DNA from 3 places in the Brevibacillus sp. IT-7CA2 genome. Region 2 is predicted to be linked to each of the others. Evidence: riboswitches for the same ligand, from Rfam matches in the RefSeq annotation. Region 2 holds a riboswitch; each other region holds the start of a gene.
The links. A riboswitch is a leader RNA that binds a small molecule or an ion and turns the genes downstream of it on or off. The one in region 2 is predicted to bind lysine.
Positions count from the first base shown of each region.

Region 1 (3,264 bases), on a different contig from region 2:
TCTATTACGATGTCATGAATATGAGCCCCTCCTCATAATCTAGTACAGACAGGAGGGAAGCACATATGAAAGAGAAGGATCAGCTTGCAGCACTGTTGCCGCCGGAGACCATTCCCTATGCGGAAAGAATGAACATGCCCTATCTTGGCTATCATCTTCTACGCGAAACGCTGACCAGCACCCTGCTAGGTGATAGTGAAAACCATATTCTCTATTGGATAGGAAAAAATATGGGACGCCAAATCCCTATTCAATCTGCAACAGGCCCGATTATGCCTTTTATTCGGCTCGGATTAGGCCAGTTAGACGTCGTAGAGGAGACCGGGCAAACTATCGTCTATTCGCTCACTCATTCTATTTTTAGCTATCAGTCTATAGAGAGACTAGGATGCAGTCTTTCTTTTGAGGCTGGGATCATCGCTGGTATGATTGAGCAGTGGAAAGAAAGAGAAGCATTCAGCAAAATCGAAATGGAAAGCCCTTCAGACATACGGATATCTGTGCAAGTAGCGTCATGAAGAAAATGCCCCCTCTACCTGTAACAAAGGGAGAGGGAGCATCCATCCATGTTTTATACTCCGTGCACGACCGCGGTTTCCTCGACATCCAGACCATATGCCGAATGAAGACTGCGAACAGCCAGCTCTGTCAAGGCTGCTGGAATGACGCAAGAAACCTTGATATCAGACGTAGATACCATTTTAATAGAAATTTCTTTTTCAGCCAGGACGCGGAACATTTCGGCAGCTACCCCTGGATTGTTGATCATACCCGATCCAACAATCGATACCTTGGTCAAGCCTTCCTCGAAATCGACTTTTTCAAAGCCAAGCTCGGTTTTGTTTCTGTCCAGCGTATCCAGTGCTTTTTTCAGGTCATCCGCTGCAACTGTAAAAGAAATGTTCGTAACAGACGCATCATAGGAGCTTTGGATAATGATATCGACGTTCACCTGATTGTCCGCTAGCGTATTGAACAGACGGGAGAGCGTCCCGACCTTGGCAGGCATGCCGACAACCGTGATTTTGGCTACATCTTCATCGTGTGCAACTCCACTTACTACTCTTCCTGTTTCCATGTTGGCAACCTCCTCAACGTACGTACCATCTTCGGCAGTAAAGCTGGAGCGGACGACCAGCCTTACTTTGTATTTTTTCGCAGCCTCTACTGACCTTGGATGAAGAACCCCTGCACCGAGGTTCGCCAGCTCCAGCATCTCATCATACGAGATCGTATCCAGCTTGCTCGCAGCTGGAACCATTCGCGGATCAGCTGTGTACACCCCGGACACGTCCGTAAAGATTTCGCATTTCTCAGCGTTCAAGCTCGCTGCGAGTGTAACCGCAGATGTATCCGATCCACCGCGGCCGAGCGTCGTAATTTCACCTTCGTCACTGATCCCTTGGAATCCTGCCACGATCACCACACGACCACGGCCGAGCTCGGATTGAATCCGCTCTGGATCAATCTGCTTGATCCGTGCTCTTCCGTGAATCGCCTCCGTGGTAATTCCAGCCTGCCAGCCCGTAAGAGAAATGGCGTCGTAGCCTTTTGTATGCAAGGCCATCGACAAAAGCGCGATCGATACCTGCTCCCCCGTGGTCAGCAGCATATCCATTTCACGCTCGGATGGGTATGCGCTAATCTGCTTGGCCATGTCTACCAACACGTCAGTAGATTTCCCCATCGCAGAAACAACGACTACCACATCATGCCCTTCCTCTTTGTAGCTGATAATTCGATCCGCAACTCGTAAAATTCGCTCAATGGTACCTACAGAAGTGCCTCCGTATTTCTGCACGATCAACCCCATGCGGCTTCTCTCCCTTTTTCTCATATCCAATGTTGGTATATATCTCGTATCGTATGGTTTTTCACTATTCTCTCTATAAGGAAAAGTCTTACATTTTTATTTTACAAAAAAGGCACCGACAAGGAATAAGACCTGCCGCTGCCTACTGTTTCGACATACCGGTTCCTCCCTCCCAATACACGCGGACAACGAAGATTGATAGTAAACACCATCAAAACTCACATTGACACACCGTGAGATAGCTCTCCATCTGACAATTGGTCATTGTGCAGATGACAGTCCTGCATTTGTTCAACGCAGACCCAGCATGGAGAAAAGCGGGTTTCCCTCCACACTTCGGCGAATTCCCCTTTCCCGTCCCCTTCACAGATACCCGATCTCAGGGTGGTACTCTTGGTTTTCGCGCCTCTACCTCACTCCATAATGGAAGTGAGGCTAACTATTCTGTTTGAATCGGATTATATCATGAGTCTAAAAATGGATCAATTCCTTTTTAGAGGTTGTTCCAAAAGTCACATTTGCTATGTGTCCAGCTTGCGCAGATGCCCGATGATTTCTTTCGCCAGCTTGTCGCCGATCCCTAATTGACGGAAGTCTTCAACGGTCGCCTCGCGCATTTTTTTCAACGAGCCGAAATGTGAGAACAACAGCTTGCGTCGTTTCTCACCGATACCCGGGATCTCATCCAACTGTGAGGAGAGCATCGTTTTCGTCCGGGATTGTCTGTGGAACGTAATAACAAATCGGTGGACTTCATCTTGGATGCGCTGCAACAAATAAAACTCATAGCTATCCCGTCTAAGATTTACAGGCTCTGGCGGATCTCCGTACATGAGCTGAGCAGTGCGGTGCTTCTCGTCCTTCGCGAGTCCACAGACTGGAATATAGAGGCCCAGCTCATTTTCCAGGACGTCCATGGCCGCACTGATTTGGCCTTTTCCACCATCGATCACAATCAGGTCAGGCATCGGCTGGTTTTCTTTCAGCAGGCGAGAGTATCGACGGCGAACGACTTCCCGCATGGAGCCGTAATCATCTGGTCCCTCGACGGTTTTGATCTTGAATTTGCGGTATTCCTTTTTGTCAGGACGGCCGTCTGTAAACACAATCATCGCAGACACTGGCTCTGTTCCCTGAATGTTGGAGTTGTCAAACGCTTCAATTCGATGAGGAACCGGAACCCCTAAAATGTGACCGAGATTGTGTACCGCTTGGACCGTACGAGCATCGTCCTTGGACATCAGCGCGAACTTCTCCTGCAAAGCAATACGGGCGTTCTCGGAAGCCATCTTCACGAGCTCATGCTTTTTGCCTCTTTTGGGAGCGTGGACTTTGATGCCCAGCCACTCACTCAAAAGCTCCGGTTCACTCTCTTCCGGGAGCAAAATTTCTTTTGGCAGCGCATTTTGCTTGTCGTAGTAGAACTGGCTCACATAAGACATGAAGTCTTC
Region 1 covers NZ_CATKQT010000052.1:276,239-279,502, forward strand. Annotated here, with positions in the region: gene ACM6JA_RS27015 (YslB family protein) at 66-518, shown strand; gene ACM6JA_RS27020 (aspartate kinase) at 572-1,813, opposite strand; lysine riboswitch at 2,045-2,232, opposite strand; gene uvrC (excinuclease ABC subunit UvrC) at 2,335-3,264, opposite strand, start outside.
Region 1: it holds a riboswitch for lysine, as region 2 does, so the genes downstream of both, ACM6JA_RS27020 (aspartate kinase) here and ACM6JA_RS17080 (amino acid permease) in region 2, are expected to answer to the same signal.

Region 2 (3,264 bases):
GAAGCTCTACGTAGCTGACACTGCCAGTTGCAGGGTCAACCTTTCGTGTTTTGGCAACGCCAGCGAGCAGATGCAGGGTATCCAAAAATTCAGCAGCATTTTTTTCATCACCCATGTATTGGTCCGCCAAATATTTACCTTGGGTTAAACCGACTTCTACCAAAGCAGCTCTTTCTTCATCGGTGTAGGAGGATTGGGAGTTGAAAAAATTTTGCTCCAGGATGTGGTCAAAGGCTTTGCGAGCCTCGGGTGGTTTATCTGCGAAAATTTTATCCAAACGCTCATTAATTTCTGTGCTAAAGAAAAATTGGACGCTGTGATGTTCGATGGCATCAGCAGGTAGCTCGCGTGCCTTGTGTGAACGAAGATCTACAGTATCGGGCTTGGGCAATCCCAGACTAGTTCCTGTCACCATCTTGGGTGCAGGTTGGTTAGTTGGAAGCTTGGGGGTTAGGTAGCGGGAATACGATTGGATTTGCATGTTCTACTCTCCTCACATGGATTCATGTTCAGTCGTGATGGCAGGAGATCTTGTTACCTTTTATCAGATGACTGGTATGAGTTGTGAGAACGGAAGGAAACGGATCTCAATTGCTTCTTGTCTATACTATCGGCTATTTTTAGTCAGTTTTTAATATGCTGGCAAACAGGAAAAAGGACTCCCGTTCAGATAACGGAAGTCCGTATTTTTTTCTTCGATTATTTCGTGTATTCATCCATGCTGAAGTCTACTTGTTCTAGAGGGACGAGCTTGGTTTTTTGCGTGATTTTATAAGCGAGCCAAATGATTAAGAAGAGTGGCAGGCCAATGTAAGAGACCAGGACGCCATACCAGTCGATCATTCCACCCATGAATGCGGAGTAGTTTTGCCCGAAAATAACGATACAGCAAATGATGAAGGCAAAAATCGGTCCAAACGGGAACCACTTTGCCCGATAAGGTAATTCACTTAAGTCACGGCCCTGAGCGATATACGCTTTGCGGAAACGGTAGTGACTAATGGCAATTCCCAGCCAAGCGATGAAGCCTGACATACCGGAAGCATTCAAAAGCCATACATACACTTCGCCTTCCCCAAACAAAGAGGACAGAAAAGCAAGGGCGCCGATGAGCGCAGTCAAGATCAAGGCATTGATCGGTACGCCGTTACTTGTTACTTTTGCGAACCATTTTGGTGCGTTTCCTTCTTTCGCCAAGTTCCACAGCATGCGTGTAGAGGCGTACATGCCAGAGTTACCAGCAGACAATACTGACGTGAGAATAACGGCATTCATGACGGATGCTGCAAAAGCAAATCCGGCATTTTCAAATACAATCGTAAACGGACTGATCGCAATATCCGTAAGGTCGCCACTGATCAGATTTGGATTATCGTATGGAACCAACAACCCGATGATCAAAATAGCGAGGATGTAGAAGAGTAGGATGCGCCAAAAAATTTGACGGATGGCCTTTGGAATGTTGCGGGCAGGGTCTTCGCTCTCCCCAGCTGCGACACCAACCAGCTCTGTCCCTTGGAAAGAGAATCCGGCAATCATAAAGACACCGAGCAGGGCCATGAAGCCGCCATTGAATGGCGCGTCGCCTTTGGTGAAGTTTTGGAAGCCGACTGCTTGGCCGCCCATAATGCCAAAAATCATCAACACACCTACAATAATAAAGACGATTACTGTTACTACTTTAATCAAGGCGAACCAATATTCAGATTCTCCATAGGCTTTCACTGACAGGAGATTCAAGGCAAACAGCAATCCGAGGAACAAAGCGCTCCACACTATCGCTGGGGTATCCGGGAACCAATATTTCATAATGAGTGCGGAAGCTGACAGCTCGACGGCAATGGTAATGGCCCAGTTGTACCAGTAGTTCCAGCCGAGAGCAAAACCGAGAGATGGATCGACGAACCGTGTGGCATACGTCGAAAACGAACCGGATACAGGCATGAAGGCTGCCATTTCCCCCAAGCTGGTCATTAAAAAGTAAACCATGATACTAATGGCGAGATAGGCGACTAAAGCTCCACCTGGTCCGGCGGAATGGATCGAGCCTCCACTCGCGAGAAACAATCCCGTCCCAATCGAGCCGCCGATAGCGATCATCGTCAGGTGTCGGGCTTTTAAACCACGTTGCAATTGATTTTGTGACATAAGCTGCTTGCACGACCTTTCATGATTTTTGAGAAGGAAGGTCGGAAACGAAAAAACCGCCATAGCCAAAAAAATGGCATAGGGCGGTATCATCCAATCCCCACCAAGCCTTCACTGAAGATAGCTCACCACGTTTGCTTGGCATGCAAACGTGACAGTTCTGCCCCTTTCGAGTACAGCCCCAACCCAATCGCACAGAGACGCGATATGAGCTTCGGCGGATTTTCCTTACCTGGAGTCATTGATTTTCTCTGAATCTCGTACAGGATGATATAAAAGCCGCGACCTCTATCCTCACCGTGAAAGATGAGGATAACATGTATGAAGTTATGTGATTCATCAACTATAAAGGATTGTTTATGATTAATCAATGTGAAATTTTGTTATTCAAAAGAGCGTCTGGCAGGCCAGGAGCCTTGCAGCTTGCGAATTTGGACGATTTGTCCCGTATGAAACGCATCATGCAGGACCAGACTCATCACGGTTTGGTAAATGGGCGTATAGGTAGCCGTCTGGTTTAACTCCTCATCCGTCAGCAAGGAAAGCTTTTCATGAATGTGGCGATGGACGCTTTCCATGCGCAAGAGGGTCGCTTGCCAAGCGTCTTCGTCATTCGGACCGCCGGATGGGATGAAGGTATCATCGTTCGTCTCAGCGGAGCCAAGAAATTCAGTGCCCAGTAGACGATGCAACAGGCGTTCTTTGTAATAAAGAAGGTGGCTGACGTTTTCCCAGATTGTGTTGGCTGCTTCTCCCACAGGGCGCCAGTTGGCCTCCGCTACTGATACTCCGGAAAGCGCTTCTTTTAAGGGTGGATACCAGTCTTCCTTGTCATACGTACATTCCCATCCGTGCAAAAGCAAATCCTTCCGATTCATACGCTTCCTCCTCGTCTGTGAAACAGATTGATGAAACGCTATAATAGCAGTAAGAAACAAAGGTGTAACCAACTAATCATATTACGGTAGTTACATATAAAGATTACCATATCCTATATGGTCATACAAGAGAGAAAAATGAGGGGTTTAGTCAGGAGAGATGATGACATGGACTGGCTTTGTATCGATTTTTTAAATAGTGATTGGCGGGATTGGCGAGGTTCTGGTCGTTGGGAAA
Region 2 covers NZ_CATKQT010000033.1:101,553-104,816, forward strand. Annotated here, with positions in the region: gene ACM6JA_RS17075 (hypothetical protein) at 1-481, opposite strand, end outside; gene ACM6JA_RS17080 (amino acid permease) at 700-2,148, opposite strand; lysine riboswitch at 2,262-2,447, opposite strand; gene ACM6JA_RS17085 (DinB family protein) at 2,532-3,026, opposite strand; gene ACM6JA_RS17090 (CGNR zinc finger domain-containing protein) at 3,195-3,264, shown strand, end outside.

Region 3 (3,264 bases), on a different contig from region 2:
AAATCAATCTGTGCTTGCGAAATCTGTTCTTGCTGTCCTGGGAGGGTCAGAAATGACGGGGGGCGGATCGGTTCAAATGGTTGGAGAAAGTCATGATTACGCAGCCGAAGCTCTAGGAGCACGGCTGCGTCTTGTTGTTGGAGAGGCCGTAAGAGAATCTCGTCCGTATGTAGTGACATGAGATCAATCCTCCTTAAAAAGTTGGATTGATAGTATATCATGTGCCAGAGTATTTGGGAAACATCAATTAGCCGAGCAATTCAGCAAACGATACCCCAAACGCTTTGCAAGTTTCCACTTCTTTGGCAGTAGGAGAAAGCTCGATTTTCAAACCTTCCAAAGGAGTTTCCGCACCACGCTCGCTTGCCTTTTTCAGCAAAATATCAACAGCTGCACCGACATGCTCGTAAGCGGAGTCGCAAGAGCCAAAAGCAACTACCTTTTTCCCGCTGAGGTCAATATCGTCCATTTCCTCATAAAAATCCATGCATTCGTCTGGCAGTTCGCCATCGCCCCATGTGTAGGCACCAAGCAAGATTCCATCGTAAGCTTCGAGTTCTTTTGCGTTCGCATCCATCACTTCTTTTATCTCCAGCTCAGCACCAGTTGAACGAATACCTTCTGCAATTGCTTCAGCAATTTCCTGAGTATTCCCTGTCATGCTCGCGTATACCATCAAAATGCTCATAAAACGGAAAACCTCCAATTAGATAATGAGTATCATTCTCACAAATAAAATTAATGAAAATGAGAATCGTTGTCAATAACTTTTTTCTTATTGCCACGTTTCATTGATTTTGGTAGAGTTAAATAAAATTATAATAATGTACTCTAAATAGAGGTGCGCCGAAGAAGAGTAAGTCTTTTCGTAATCTGCCAGGGGGCAGGAGAAGGAAGAAAGGCTAAAGCGCCGAAGCTTATGCTATGCCCCTACGTAGCACGGGCTGGGGTGTCTCATGAAAAATGATCATCCTGTCACAAGGGACCTCAAGTCTTTTTGTGGAGCGCTATTTATGATTTGCTTATGTAGTATCAAAAGCAATGAGATAGCGAATGCACTCATTGCTTTTTTTGATTTACCATGCTGTTATTTTGAGGAGGATGTAACTATGAACATGATGGATGCTAACGAAATTATCGCGTTTATTCAAAAAAGCGAAAAGAAAACACCAGTGAAGGTATATGTGAAAGGGAACCTGGAGGGAATCGACTTCGGTGCGAGCTCCAAAGCTTTCATTACTGGTCCTACTGGTGTTGTTTTTGGTGAGTGGAAAGAGATTGAGCCAGTGCTCGCGGCTAACGCAGACAAAATTGAAGATTATGTGGTAGAAAGCGACCGTCGCAACTCCGCTATTCCATTGCTGGATACAAAAGGGATTCAAGCGCGTATTGAGCCAGGCGCAATTATCCGTGACCAAGTGACAATCGGTAACAATGCGGTCATCATGATGGGTGCTTCCATTAACATCGGTGCAGTGATCGGTGAAGGTACGATGATCGACATGAATGTTGTAGTAGGTGGACGTGGAACCATCGGGAAAAACTGCCACATCGGCGCGGGATCAGTTATCGCGGGCGTTATCGAGCCGCCATCTGCACAGCCAGTTGTTGTCGAGGACGATGTTGTCATCGGAGCAAATGCTGTCATTCTGGAAGGTGTACGCGTAGGAAAAGGTGCTGTCGTTGCAGCGGGTGCTGTCGTGATTGAAGATGTACCTCCATACGTAGTAGTTGCGGGAACACCTGCACGTGTGATCAAGCAAATCGATGAAAAAACTCGTTCCAAGACAGAGATCAAGCAGGAGCTACGTCAGCTGTAAGGGAGAGAGTGCACATGGACTGGCGTTCGCTCGATGAACAATATATCGTCTCCTCTTACAAAAGACTTCCGATTGCCATAGAAAAAGGCGAAGGAAATTACTTGTACGATACGAACGGGAAGAGCTATCTCGACTTGTTTACCGGACTCGCGGTAAACGTTCTGGGGCATTCTCATCCGCGCATTGTACAGGCTTTACGTGAGCAGGGAGAGCGCTTCTTGCATATTTCCAATGTATTTTTAAACAAGCCGGCTATTCGATTGGCCGAGCGTTTGGTTGCGAACAGCATTAGTGGGAAGGTTTTTTTCACCAACTCTGGTGCAGAGGCTACAGAGACTGCGATCAAGCTGATTCACAAATGGACGAAGAACGAGGGCGCAGGTCGTGAAGGCATCGTTGTCTTACGCAACAGCTTTCACGGGCGAACACTCGGAGCAGTGCGTTTGACGAGACAGGCTCACGTCTATCAAGACTTTCCTCAGCCGGCTTTTCCTGTTTATGAACTGGATGTGGAGGACACGGAAGGATTGCGAGCGATTTGCCAAGAAGCAAGGCCTGCTGCGGTCCTCATGGAGCCAGTCTTGGGTTCCGGCGGTGTCGTGCCGTTAACGGAAGCATTCTTGCGAGAGGTAGCTGTGATCTGTGAACAAGAAGGCATGCTCTTTGTCATGGATGAGATCCAGACAGGAATGGGCAGAACAGGAAAGCTGTTTGCTTATGAGCATGCAGGCGTAACGCCAGACCTTATCCTTTTCGCCAAAGGTATAGGGGGAGGGCTTCCCCTCGGCGGTGTCATCGCTGGTCCAAAGCTGATGAACCAGTTCAAACCGGGGGATCACGGAACGACGTTCGCACCATCACCACTGTCTGCTGCCCTGGGGAATGTCGTGTTGGACGAATTGCTTGATCCAGCCTTCATCGCTCACGTAGAAGAAGTGATTACGTACCTGTGGTCGGGCTTGGAAGCATTGCGTACTCGTCTTCCGGATCAGCTGCAATCCCTTCGCGGAAAAGGCTTGATGGTTGGAATTCCACTCTCTTCCACCCCGGAAGAGGTCAGCCACTTGCAGCAAGCGTTGCTTGACGAAGGAATTCTCGTTGACGTGACGCAGAAAACGATTGTTCGTTTGCTTCCGCCACTGACGTTGACAAAAGCCGATGTGGACCGTTTCCTTGCCGTGTTTGAGGAGCATTTAAAAGTAAGATCAGGTACGAAAAAGGAGGCGTAGGGTATGACGACTTCCTTGTTTACACAAATTCGACGAGACCTGCACCAAATACCGGAGCCAGGCTTCGCTGAAGTGAAGACGCAACAATACTTGCTCGATTATTTGAAGAAGCTACCTCAGGAGCGAATCGAGATCAAAACGTGGCGGACAGGCATTTTAGTCAAGCTGGCAGGAACAAAGCCTAAACGATTAATTGCCTGGCGGACGGATATGGA
Region 3 covers NZ_CATKQT010000011.1:712,087-715,350, reverse strand. Annotated here, with positions in the region: gene ACM6JA_RS09985 (GNAT family N-acetyltransferase) at 1-179, opposite strand, end outside; gene ACM6JA_RS09980 (flavodoxin) at 248-688, opposite strand; lysine riboswitch at 829-1,018, shown strand; gene dapD (2,3,4,5-tetrahydropyridine-2,6-dicarboxylate N-acetyltransferase) at 1,110-1,820, shown strand; gene ACM6JA_RS09970 (aspartate aminotransferase family protein) at 1,835-3,049, shown strand; gene ACM6JA_RS09965 (N-acetyldiaminopimelate deacetylase) at 3,053-3,264, shown strand, end outside.
Region 3: it holds a riboswitch for lysine, as region 2 does, so the genes downstream of both, dapD (2,3,4,5-tetrahydropyridine-2,6-dicarboxylate N-acetyltransferase) here and ACM6JA_RS17080 (amino acid permease) in region 2, are expected to answer to the same signal.